Linked DNA regions of Rhizobium sp. SSA_523. The main gene of each other region encodes a partner of the protein of the gene in region 2 in a complex. Links are inferred from orthologs where the notes say so. Each region holds a gene or a part of one and is shown on either strand. Other genes may lie near its edges.

The links. The genes of interacting proteins can lie anywhere in the genome.
Region 1: secY (region 2) and secG share a complex: the UniProt entries of both Escherichia coli proteins name them as parts of the sec protein translocase complex. The link is inferred for Rhizobium sp. SSA_523 from one-to-one orthologs.
Region 3: the proteins of secY (region 2) and secA are in contact, whole or in part, in a crystal structure (PDB 3DIN), measured with the Thermotoga maritima proteins. The link is inferred for Rhizobium sp. SSA_523 from one-to-one orthologs. Residues at the interface, in WP_004081795.1 of Thermotoga maritima: Glu108, Gly109, Glu110, Glu111, Ala236, Glu237, Arg238, Arg239, Ile240, Thr241, Ile242, Gln243, Tyr244, Ala245, Arg246, Arg247, Val248, Thr249, Gly250, Arg251, Arg252, Val253, Tyr254, Gly256, Ala257, Ser258, Thr259, Tyr260, Leu261, Pro262; in WP_004082002.1 of Thermotoga maritima: Glu261, Ala262, Arg263, Lys300, Ala301, Arg302, Thr303, Ile304, Ile305, Leu323, Tyr324, Asp325, Pro326, Val329, Ser330, Tyr333, Ile336, Lys340, Phe345, Val349, Glu363, Phe364, Tyr374, Ser375, Gly376, Gly377, Glu393, Ile395, Thr482, Ser483.

What each region holds. Positions count from the first base shown.
Region 1 is NZ_CP129382.1:973,135-976,756, forward strand. Bases 781-3,622 are described here. They hold secG (preprotein translocase subunit SecG), read right to left. Parts: upstream 2,480-3,622; coding sequence 2,081-2,479; downstream 781-2,080. Other genes in these bases: pyrG (CTP synthase), read right to left, coding at 781-1,945; tpiA (triose-phosphate isomerase), read right to left, coding at 2,596-3,366. In the rest of the region: more of pyrG, read right to left, coding at 317-780. UniProt on the Escherichia coli protein: Subunit of the protein translocation channel SecYEG. Overexpression of some hybrid proteins has been thought to jam the protein secretion apparatus resulting in cell death; while this may be true it also results in FtsH-mediated degradation of SecY.
Region 2 is NZ_CP129382.1:622,916-627,377, reverse strand. Bases 608-3,507 are described here. They hold secY (preprotein translocase subunit SecY), read right to left. Parts: upstream 2,778-3,507; coding sequence 1,437-2,777; downstream 608-1,436. Other genes in these bases: rpmD (50S ribosomal protein L30), read right to left, coding at 3,498-3,507; rplO (50S ribosomal protein L15), read right to left, coding at 3,008-3,481; QTJ18_RS11305 (adenylate kinase), read right to left, coding at 850-1,440. Outside these bases: rpsK (30S ribosomal protein S11), read right to left, coding at 1-114; rpsM (30S ribosomal protein S13), read right to left, coding at 237-605; more of rpmD, read right to left, coding at 3,508-3,695; rpsE (30S ribosomal protein S5), read right to left, coding at 3,707-4,276; rplR (50S ribosomal protein L18), read right to left, coding at 4,409-4,462. UniProt on the Escherichia coli protein: The central subunit of the protein translocation channel SecYEG. Consists of two halves formed by TMs 1-5 and 6-10.
Region 3 is NZ_CP129382.1:2,352,345-2,356,373, reverse strand. The notes cover bases 781-4,029. They hold secA (preprotein translocase subunit SecA), read right to left. Parts: upstream 3,693-4,029; coding sequence 981-3,692; downstream 781-980. Other genes in these bases: QTJ18_RS19560 (peptidylprolyl isomerase), read left to right, coding at 3,955-4,029. Outside these bases: QTJ18_RS19570 (lipopolysaccharide biosynthesis protein), read right to left, coding at 1-779. UniProt on the Escherichia coli protein: Required for protein export, interacts with the SecYEG preprotein conducting channel.

The sequences.
Region 1 (3,622 bases), 350 kb from region 2 along the record:
AGCATAGTCCTAAAAGACTATGAGAATGTATATTATAAAAGCTGCACGTGTCGTCTATCCTGTTGATTTTGCAAGCACCACCCTGTCGCCCTGATACGAATCGAGCCGCAAGGCGAAAAGTCTTTCGCCGGATAAGCGGTTGTCGAGAGATTGTGTCGCGAATCACCTTGATGTCCGGATGTCTCGCTGGCGCCGCAATTTGACGCCGCAATGATCCGGTGATGGTGCCGCCGCACGGGCGCCGAAACGCAATCTGCCCGGGCCTCCTGAGAGAGGTCCGGGCAGATTTCAGGATCAACCTGTCGCCTTGGTGGCGTCAGACGAGACGGCTCTGTTCCAATGCTGCCTCGATGAAGCTTGCGAAGAGCGGATGGGGATCGAGCGGACGGCTCTTCAGTTCCGGGTGATATTGCACGCCGATGAACCAGGGATGGTCCGGATATTCGACCGTCTCCGGCAGCAGCCCGTCCGGCGACATGCCGGAGAAGACCAGGCCACAGCTTTCCAGCCGATCCTTGTACTGGACATTCACCTCGTAGCGATGGCGATGGCGCTCGGAAATATCCGTCGAGCCATAGATATCGGCAATCTTGGTTTCCCGCTTCAGGGCCGCCTTATAGGCTCCGAGCCGCATGGTGCCGCCCAGGTCGCCCGCTGCAGAGCGTTTCTGCAACTCGTTGCCCTTCACCCATTCCGTCATCAGGCCCACGACGGGTTCCTTGGACGGGCCGAACTCCGTCGAGGACGCATCCTCGATGCCGGCCAGATTGCGGGCTGCTTCCAGAACGGCCATCTGCATGCCGAAACAGATGCCGAAATAAGGCACCTTGCGTTCACGCGCGAAACGGGCGGCATTGATCTTGCCCTGCGCGCCGCGCTCGCCGAAGCCGCCGGGAACCAGGATCCCGTGGACCTTTTCGAGATAGGGCGCCGGATCTTCCTTTTCGAAGACTTCGGACTCGATCCATTCCAGCTTGACCTTGACCTGATTGGCGATGCCGCCGTGATGCAGGGCTTCGATCAGCGACTTATAAGCATCCTTCAAGCCGGTATATTTGCCGACAACGGCAATGGTAACCTCGCCTTCCGGCGTGCGGATGCGGTTGCAGACCTCTTCCCAGGCCTCCAGACGCGGCTTGGGCGCCGGTTCGATCCCGAAGGCGGCAAGCACTTCCGAATCGAGCCCTTCCTTGTGGTAAGCCATCGGCACGTCGTAGATATTCGCCACATCCAGAGCCTGGATGACGGCGGAAGGACGCACATTGCAGAACAGCGAGAGCTTGCGGCGCTCCGCTTCCGGTATTTCGCGATCGGCACGGACGAGGAGAATGTCCGGCGCAATACCGAGCGCCTGCAGTTCCTTGACCGAATGCTGGGTCGGCTTCGTCTTGAGTTCGCCCGCCGCCGGAATATAGGGCATCAAAGTCAGGTGAAGATAGACAGCGGCGCCGCGCGGCAATTCGTTGCCAAGCTGGCGGATCGCCTCGACAAAGGGCATGGCCTCGATGTCGCCCACCGTGCCGCCGATCTCGCAGATGACGAAATCATAGTCGTCATTGCCCTCCACGACGAAATCCTTGATCTCGTTCGTGACATGCGGAATGACCTGCACCGTTGCGCCGAGATAGTCTCCGCGCCGTTCCTTGTCGATAATGTTCTTGTAGATGCGGCCGGTGGTGATGTTGTCGGTCTTGGTGGCCGAACGTCCCGTGAAACGCTCGTAATGACCAAGATCGAGATCGGTCTCCGCGCCATCATCGGTCACGAAGACTTCGCCGTGCTGAGTCGGGCTCATGGTGCCCGGGTCAACGTTGAGATAGGGATCGAGCTTACGAAGACGAACCCGGTAACCGCGGGCCTGTAACAAGGCTCCGAGGGCTGCAGCCGCAATTCCTTTACCGAGGGAAGAAACCACGCCGCCAGTGATGAATACATATCGCGCCATGGGAGTCACCGGATACCTTTTCACGAACGATTCCACCAGCCGAAAAATGCCATCGGACGGTAAAAGCTGTTGAAATCTGGACAAAAGAAAACCGGCAGGCTTTGGGCCTGCCGGAGGTTGAGCTTTGACCGGCGCTTATTGGCCGGTGGGTACGGCGGCCGGATCGGCCGGAGCCGCCGGAGCAGTGGCACCGTTTGCCGGTGCCTGACCTGCTGGTGCCTGACCTGTCGGGGCCGGACCCAGTTGGTCCAGAATGCCGTTGCCGCTTCCCTGCTGCGTCGCGGGAATGCGGTCGAGAATATCGGTCGGGCGGGACTCGTAGCGCGACAGAATGCCAAGGGCCAGCGAGGTGATGAAGAACAAGGTCGCCAGAATGGCCGTCGTGCGCGTCAGGGCATTGGCCGTTCCGCGCGCCGACATGAAGCCGGATCCGCCGCCGATACCAAGTCCGCCGCCTTCCGAGCGCTGGATCAGCACCACGCCCACCAGAGCGAGCACGATCATGAGATGAATTACGATCAATACGGTCTGCATATCAGTCCAGTCCTGCGCGCCCAGCCGGCGGCATACATTCGAGATCTGGCCGGCTCTTTACCCGAGCCTGACCAGCATTGAAAGAGGCAAAAACGCAAATGCGCCGCCAGGCATGCTCAGGCGGTCAGCGCTTCATAGGCATTATAGATGGCGAGGAAGTCGGACGCTTTCAAGCTGGCACCACCGACCAGCGCACCGTCGACATTCTCGACCGCCATCAATTCCCGCGCATTGCCGGGCTTGACGGACCCGCCATAGAGGATGCGCATGGTCCGGCCGGCCGCCTGGAAGCGGCTTGCCAGCTCGGCACGCATGAAGGCATGGGCTGCCTCGATATCCTCGACGGTGGGCGTCAGACCCGTGCCGATCGCCCAGACGGGCTCATAGGCGATGACGGTGTCCTCGGCCGTTGCGCCATCCGGCACGGACAGCGCCAGTTGCCGCTTGAGAATGTCGAGCGTCTGGCCGCTCTTGCGTTCCTCGGCCGTCTCGCCGATGCAGATGATCGCCGTCAAATCCGCGGCATGGGCGGCCTGCGCCTTGGCCCGCACGAGATGATCGGTTTCCGCATGATCGCTGCGCCGCTCGGAATGGCCGACGATGACATGCGTGCCGAAGCAATCCGCGATCATGTCGGCGGAGATGTCGCCCGTATGGGCGCCGGCGGCGTTCTGGTGGCAATCCTGGGCGCCGATCATCAGCGGGCTGTCGGTGGAGAGCGCCGTGGCCACGTAAAGCAGGGTTGCCGGCGGGCAGATCAGCGCATCCACTTTCTCGGCCAGAGGCCCATCGACGCCTGCGGCCATGGCCTTGATCTGATCCAGTGCGGCTCGCGTGCCGTTCATCTTCCAGTTTCCCGCAACAAGCGGGCGAACATCGGGCGTCATGTGCGTCTGTATCCTTTCCTGTCCATGCCTTGTCGCGCATAACGATTGCAGGCCTGGAGCAATGTCAGCACGAGTCTAGCACGCTTTATCGTTCGCGCTTTACGCAGCCGCAGGGCGCGGTCAGGTCCGGTCAAACCGCCCCATCCCGGTATCTCCTGCTCGTCTGCCGGCGCCGCGTCCTGCCAATCTGTTTCGGTATTAACCACTAACACGACTAAATAATATGAAAAACCGCGGCCATGGTTCAAAAGCGTGG
Region 2 (4,462 bases):
CTGCGCATCGGTGATGGTGATCATGGTGTTGTTGAACGTCGAGTTGACGTGGGCAACGCCCGAAGAGATATTCTTGCGTTCGCGACGGCGGACGCGTGTGGCTTCCTTGGCCATGGTCTTCCTTTCTTGGATCTCAGCGCCGCCGTAATGCCAGCGGCTACACCACTCGAGGCAACGGCTTTCGAGCGGTCGGCGTTCTCACGCCTGCCGCCCGATCGGCCAATGTCTCGAATAAATTACTTCTTCTTACCGGCAATCGCCTTTGCCGGACCCTTGCGGGTGCGGGCATTGGTGTGCGTGCGCTGACCGCGGACCGGAAGGCCACGGCGATGACGCAGGCCGCGATAGCAGCCAAGGTCCATCAGACGCTTGATGTTCATGGACGTTTCGCGACGCAGGTCACCTTCGACGCGATAGTCGCGGTCGATGGCTTCGCGGATCTGCAGAACTTCCGCATCCGTCAGCTGGTGTACGCGACGATCAGCCGGAATACCGACCTTCTCGATGATTTCCTGTGCAAACTTCGGGCCGATCCCGTGAATATAGGTCAGCGCGATAACAACGCGCTTCGCAGTCGGGATGTTGACGCCAGCGATACGTGCCACGCCTATTCTCCTTGCGTTCCAGTTGCCATCCGGCAAGTGGTACTTCTTCCATGAGAGCAGCCAGTTGCGGCCGCCAGTTCAAATCTCATCCGAGACAAGTCAATACGACCGGATCGGATATCCCGAGGGATGATCCGCGCCGATCGCCGTCAAATGTCGCGAGTTGGCGCGGTGTTTAGCGGAATCGGTCAAAAATTGCAACCGGCCCCGCCAAGATTCTTTAACAGTTGATGGTCAGCACCGCTCAGGCGGCCGAGTTTTCCAAAACTGTTTCGATCGAACGCGTCACGGCGTCGACATCGGCCATGCCGTCCAGCACGACCAGCTGCCCCTGCCCCTGATAATATTCCGAGAGAGGCGCCGTCTTTTCACGATATTCCGCAAGACGCTTGCGGAATGCTTCCGGATTGTCGTCGGAGCGGACGGTTCCGCCTGCGGCAACCGTTTCGGCGACGCGCGATTCGATTCGGCGCACCAGCGCCTCCTCGTCCACCTTGAGCTCGATGACTGCATCGAGCTTAAGATCATTGGCAGAGAGCGTTTCCGACAGCACCTTGGCCTGCGGAACGGTCCGCGGATAGCCGTCAAGGATGAAGCCCTTGCCGCAATCCGCCTGGGCGATCCGCTCGGCGACGATCTGATTAACGATATCGTCGGATACCAGCCCCCCGGCATCCATGACCGCCTTCGCACGCTTGCCGATTTCGGTACCGGCGCTGACCGCCGCCCGCAGCATGTCGCCCGTGGACAATTGCGGGATACCGTATTTTTCCGTCAGACGCTTTGCCTGGGTTCCCTTACCCGCGCCCGGCGGCCCCAAAAATATCAGTCTCATCGTCCCCTCTTTCCTCCACGCAACTTGGACTTCTTGATCAGCCCCTCATACTGCTGAGCAATGAGGTGGCCCTGGATCTGTGCTACCGTATCAAGGGTAACACTGACAACGATCAAAAGCGAAGTACCACCAAGGGCTAATGGGATCCCGGTGCGGGCGATCAGCGTCTCGGGCAGAATGCAGACGAAGACGAGATAGATCGCGCCGACGACCGTGATGCGCGTCAGGACATAGTCGATATATTCCGCGGTCCGCTCGCCCGGACGGATGCCCGGAATGAAGCCGCCATGCTTCTTCAGATTGTCCGCCGTATCCTTCGGATTGAAGACGATGGCGGTGTAGAAGAAGGCAAAGAAGGCAATCAGCGCGCCGTAGAACACCATGAACAGAGGCTGGCCGTGCTGCAGGGCACCAATGATCATGGTGGCCCAGGATGGCAGATTGGCATTGCCGGAGAAACCGGCCAGCGTCGCCGGCAAGAGCAGCAGCGAGGAGGCAAAGATTGCCGGGATGACGCCTGCGGTGTTCAGCTTCAGCGGCAGGTGCGAGGTATCGCCCTGGAACATCCGGTTGCCGACCTGGCGCTTCGGATATTGGATCAGCAGGCGGCGCTGCGCCCGCTCGACGAAGACGATCAGGGCCACGACGAGGATGGCGATCAGGACGACGGCGAGAATCAGCACGGTCGAGAGCGCTCCGGTGCGGCCGAGTTCCAGCGTACCGGCCAGTGCCGTGGGCAGGCCTGCGGCAATGCCGGCGAAGATGATCAGCGAAATGCCGTTGCCGATACCGCGCGAGGTGATCTGTTCACCGAGCCACATCAGGAACATGGTGCCGCCAAGCAGGGTGACGACGGTCGAGATGCGGAAGAACCAGCCCGGATCGGCGACGATTCCCTGGCCGCTTTCCAGACCGACGGCGATGCCATAGGCCTGCAGCGTGCCGAGAAGCACCGTGCCATAGCGGGTATACTGGTTGATGATCTTGCGGCCCTGCTCGCCTTCCTTCTTCAAGGCTTCGAGCGAGGGAACGACGGAGGTCATCAGCTGCACGATGATCGATGCGGAAATATACGGCATGATGCCGAGCGCGAAGATCGCCATGCGCTGGACAGCGCCGCCGGCAAACATGTTGAAGAGGCCGAGAATGCCGCCCGCCTGACCCTGGAAGGCCTGTGCATAGGCTTCCGGATTGAGGCCCGGCAGCGGGATATGCGTGCCCAGTCGATAGACCAAAAGCGCAGCCAGGGTGAACCACAGGCGCTTCTTGAGGTCGGTGGCCTTGGAAAAGGTCGAAAAATTAAGATTGGAGGCCAGTTGTTCAGCTGCAGAAGCCATGCATTTCTCCGCCTGACCAATTCCGGAGGCGGTGGTTCGGCCCAGCCGGAAAGCAGTCCAAATTCAGTTTCAGAAAACCGGGAGACGATGGGGCTGCTGCGCAACCGAATGCCTCACCTCATTTTCCGCGATAGCCCGGTTGTCACCGACGATGCGGCCCAGGCGTGTGAGGCTCACATATGGGAGCAAAATCGCCCGAAGTGAAGCACTCCGGGCGATTCCATAACAGATTATTCGGCGGATTCCACCTGCGGCATCTTGATCGATCCGCCGGCCTTCTCGATCTTCTCGACGGCAGCCTTGGAGGCACCGGCGACGTCGAAGGAAACCTTCGCGGTCAGCTCGCCATCGGAGAGAACGCGAACGCCATCCTTCTCGCGACGGATCACGCCTGCAGCCTTCAGAGCCGCGGCATCGATCACTGCAGAGGCGTCGAGCTTCTTGGCATCGATCGCAGCCTGAATGCGGCCGAGCGATACGGTCACGAATTCCGACTTGAAGATGTTGTTGAAGCCGCGCTTCGGCAGACGACGATAGATCGGCATCTGGCCGCCTTCGAAGCCGTTGATGGCAACGCCGGAACGGGCCTTCTGGCCCTTGACGCCGCGACCACCGGTCTTGCCCTTGCCGGAACCGATACCGCGACCAACGCGGATCCGTTCCTTGGTGGCGCCTTCGTTATCCTTGATTTCGTTCAGTTTCATGGTCTCTACTCCCGTCTCACTTCTCGTCGACGACGCGAACGAGATGCTGGACAGACCGGATCATGCCACGAACGGAAGGCGTATCTTCCAGCGTGTTTACCCGGTGCATCTTGTTGAGGCCGAGACCGATCAGCGTCTGACGCTGAACAGCAGGCCGGCGAATGGGGCTTCCGATCTGTTCGACCGTAACCGTCTTCTTGGTGTCATTGGCCATCAGAAAGCTCCTTATTCTTCCGCTGCATTGCCGGAAGCGGCACGGCGAGCCTGAAGCGTGGCGTATTTCAGGCCGCGCTGAGCTGCGATGTCCTTCGGATGCACCTGGTGCTTCAGGGCGTCGAATGTTGCGCGAACCATGTTGTAGGGGTTCGAGGAACCGGTCGACTTGGCAACCACGTCGTGAACGCCGAGCGTCTCGAACACGGCGCGCATCGGGCCGCCGGCGATGATGCCGGTACCAGCCTTGGCCGAGCGCAGCAGAACCTTGCCGGCGCCATGACGGCCGTTGACGTCGTGATGCAGCGTACGGCCATCGCGCAGCGGTACGAAAATCAGATCGCGCTTGGCAGCTTCGGTGGCCTTGCGGATGGCTTCCGGCACTTCACGTGCCTTGCCATGACCGAAGCCGACGCGGCCCTTCTGATCGCCAACGACGACGAGAGCGGCAAAACCGAAGCGACGGCCGCCCTTGACGACCTTGGCAACGCGATTGATGGCGACCAGCTTGTCTACGAATTCGCTGTCGCGCTCTTCACGGGCACCGCGATCTTCGCGCGAGCCCCTTCTTTCCTGTGCCATTGTCCTTTTCCTTTTTCTTTTCCGGGTGCGAACGGCAGGTTTTTAAAAAGCCGGCTGCCCGAACAAGGGCATGCCGGCCGGTGATGGCGTGGAAACGCCTGAAAGCCGGACCACAAGGGCCCGGCATTCAAATCAGAAGCTCAGACCGCCTTCGCGGGCGGCATCGGCCAGGGCCTTGACACGGCC
Region 3 (4,029 bases), 1.7 Mb from region 2 along the record:
GGCAGCGCGAAACCGGTCCAGGAGCGGATATCGAAATCCAGATTGCCGCGGCCATGCAGCCTTCTCAGCCGAAGGCTGATGCGGATGAACTGGAAGAGAGTGGTCACGTAAGTGGCCGCCAGGGCAGCTTCCATGGCGGTGCGCGCAGCCCGCGGCTGGTCCAGGGCGACAGACAGCAGCATGAAGGCCAGGATCAGCACGGGCCGGATGATATAGGTCGGGCTCATGGCCGCCACGGCCCAGCCATGGGCGCGCGCCGTGCCGTCCAGAACATCGCCGAGCGCGATCATCGGCAGGGTGAAGAGGCCGAGCACGACGGGGATCATCCAGTAATCGGGGACCATCGCGTCGAAAATGGACAGGAAGGCAAAGCCGGAGGCGGCAAGCAGGCTTGCCGCCAGCATGGCGATCACGCGGGCGCTCCAGTTCAGGCCGCGCACGAGGTCGGTCTCGCCCCGCGTCTGATGCTGCGGCAAAAAGCGGATGACGACCGTGTGAAAGCCGAGGCAGGAGAGATTGCCGAAGACCACCACCAGCACCCAGACAAAGGCGAATATCCCGTATTCGAACTCGCCCATCAGCCGCGCCAGGATGATCTGCGAGGCAAAGGCGATCGCTGCACTGATGATGCGGATGGAAAAGGCCGTCAGCGCCATGCGCTGGGAGCGGGCGGTATCGTCTGTGCCGGTCAGGATCGAGTCAAGCTTCCGCGCGATCGGCGCAAGCCGAACCCGGAGGCTGAGCGGAAGCAGTCTTTCCGCCTGTTCGATCACCGTCATGTGGGGCACGCACTATCCTGGGACGCAGAACTGTCGGGTATTCACTATGCCCCGCTCACCGTTAAGAAACGCTTTATTATGGCGTCTCCTAAATTAATTGAATCTGAAAGAGCCGCGCGAGGCGGCTCTTTCAGATCGTCAAATCGGGTGAGTTCCGCGGCCTCAGGCAAGGAAGCGCGCCCTGGCCGCCTTGCCGTCTTGTCAGGCCTGCTCGAAGGCGCCGTGGCAATGCTTGTACTTCTTGCCGGAGCCGCAGGGGCACGGCTCGTTGCGGCCAACCTTGCCCCAGGTCGACTGGTCGAGCGGATCGCGGTCTTCCGGTGCCACCGTCGGCAGGATGGGCGCCTCGGCAAACTCGTCCTGGCCCGTCGTGGCATCCAGATGATGGGCCTGCATGACCGGTGGCGGCTCGGGCGACTCCGGTGCATCGCGCACCAGTTCCACGCGCATCAGCTGTGCTGTGACCACTTCCCGCAGGTTGGCCAGCAGCGCCTGGAAGAGTTCGAAGGCCTCGGCCTTGTATTCCTGCAGCGGATCGCGCTGTGCATAGCCGCGGAAGCCGACCACCGAGCGCAGGTGGTCCAGGTTGACGATGTGCTCGCGCCACAAATGGTCGAGCGTCTGCAGCAGGATGGACCGTTCGACATAGGTCATGATTTCGGCGCCGAAGCGGTCGGCACGATCCTGCGCGGCATCGTCGGCGGCCTTGGTCAGCCTCTCGCGGATGTCGTCATCGGCAATGCCCTCTTCGCGCACCCAGTCCTCGATCGGCAGATCGAGATTGAGCAGGCGAAGCACGTCCTCCTTCAGGCCGGCCGCATCCCATTGCTCTGCATAGGCGCGCTCGGGAATATATTTCGTCACCAGCATTTCGATGACTTCATGGCGCATGTCCGTCACGGTTTCCGTCAGGTCCGTGGCATCCATCAGTTCGATGCGCTGTTCGAAGATCACCTTGCGCTGATCATTGGTGACGTCGTCGTATTTCAGAAGGTTCTTGCGGATGTCGAAATTGCGCGCTTCCACCTTCTTCTGGGCGCGTTCCAGCGCCTTGTTGATCCAGGGATGGACGATCGCCTCGCCTTCCTTCAGACCCAGCTTCTGCAGCATGCCGTCCATGCGGTCGGAGCCGAAGATGCGCATCAGGTCGTCTTGCAGCGAAAGGTAGAATTTCGAGCGACCGGGGTCACCCTGCCGGCCCGAGCGGCCGCGCAGCTGATTGTCGATGCGCCGGCTTTCGTGACGTTCCGTCGCAATGACATACAGGCCGCCGGCGGCGAGCGCCTTTTCCTTCAGCTGCCGAACCTCCGCACGGATGGCGGCCTCCTTCGCATCGCGCTCCGGCCCCGGCTCCATGCCGTCCAGTTCGCGTTCGAGGCGCATGTCGATATTGCCGCCTAGCTGGATATCGGTTCCGCGGCCGGCCATATTGGTGGCGATCGTGACGGCGCCGGGGACGCCTGCCTGGCTGACGATATAGGCTTCCTGCTCATGATAACGGGCGTTCAACACGCTGAACGACTCGAAGCCCTCCTTCTTGAGCATCGCGGCCAGAAGTTCGGATTTCTCGATCGAGGTCGTGCCGACCAGAACCGGCTGCGAGCGGGCATGGGCGACCTTGATCTCTTCGATGATCGCCTTGAACTTCTCCTCGCCCGTGCGGTAGACCTCGTCATCCTCGTCGAGACGCTGAATGGGCAGGTTGGTGGGCACTTCGACGACGTCGAGCCCGTAAATATTGGCGAATTCCTCGGCTTCCGTCGAAGCCGTACCGGTCATGCCGGCAAGCTTGTCGTACATGCGGAAGTAGTTCTGGAAGGTGATCGAGGCGAGCGTCTGGTTCTCGGGCTGGATCTGGACCTTTTCCTTCGCTTCGAGCGCCTGGTGCTGTCCTTCCGAATAGCGGCGGCCCGGCATCATGCGGCCGGTGAATTCGTCGATGATGACGATTTCGCCGTTGCGGACGATGTAGTCCTTGTCGCGCTGGAAGAGCTTGTGGGCCTTCAAGGCATTGTTGATGTGGTGGACGATCGCCACATTCTCCACGTCATAAAGCGACTCGCCCTTCAAGAGGCCGTCATCGCGCAGCAATTGCTCCAGCTTTTCCGTCCCGACTTCGGAGAAATTGGCGGAGCGCTGCTTCTCGTCGATCTCGTAATCATCCGGCGTCAGAAGCGGAATGAAAGTGTCGATCTTGTTGTAAAGGTCGGAGCGGTCGTCCAGCGGGCCCGAAATGATCAAGGGCGTGCGCGCCTCGTCGACGAGGATCGAGTCCACTTCGTCGACGATCGCGAAATTATGGCCGCGTTGCACCATCTGCCCGCGCTCATATTTCATATTGTCGCGCAGATAGTCGAAGCCGAGCTCGTTATTGGTCGCGTATGTAATGTCGCAGGCATAGGCGGCCCGGCGCTGCTCGTCGTCGAGACCATGCACGATCACGCCGGTCGTCAGGCCCAGAAAGCCGTAAAGACGGCCCATGATGGCGGCATCGCGGCTGGCGAGGTAGTCGTTGACGGTGACCACATGCACGCCCTTGCCGGACAGTGCATTCAGATAGACGGGAAGCGTCGCCACCAGCGTCTTGCCTTCACCGGTCTTCATCTCGGCAATGGCGCCCTCGTGCAGGATCATGCCGCCGGTCAGCTGAACGTCGAAGGGCCGCATGCCGAGAACCCGGCGCGAGGCTTCGCGCACGACGGCGAATGCGGGATCAAGAATGTCGTCCAGGCTCTTGCCTTCGGCGAGCTGCTGCTTGAACTCCTCGGTCTTTGCCGCCAGCTGCGCATCCGTCAGCGCCTGGATGCGCTCCTCGAGCGCGCCGATCGAACTGATGCGCGAGCGATATGAGCGGACACGCCGGTCATTGGCTGAACCGAAGAACTTGCGGGCTATCCCACCAAGGCTGACCATACGAATGGTCCTTTCTAGACTCTAGACTGATGCGTCATCATGTGACCCGTCCGCCGAGCTTGGGCCTGTCGTCTTGCACAGGCAAAATGCCAGCTGTGCCCGGAAACTCTTCTGGACGTGAAGTAGCGTGACAGATAAGAGGGGGGTCGAATGATGTCAACGGTTCCGGCTGATACACAAAGGCCACAATCCGATGTTTCTGAGAGTGTTCTGGCCGGTCTTGGGCGTCCTGAGGCCGGTGTCCAATCCGAAAGGTTGTTTCATGTTTCGCCCTACATTCGTCGCAGCTGCCGCTCTGGCTGTCGCGGTCTCCTTCCAGGCGCCGGCATTTGCTCAG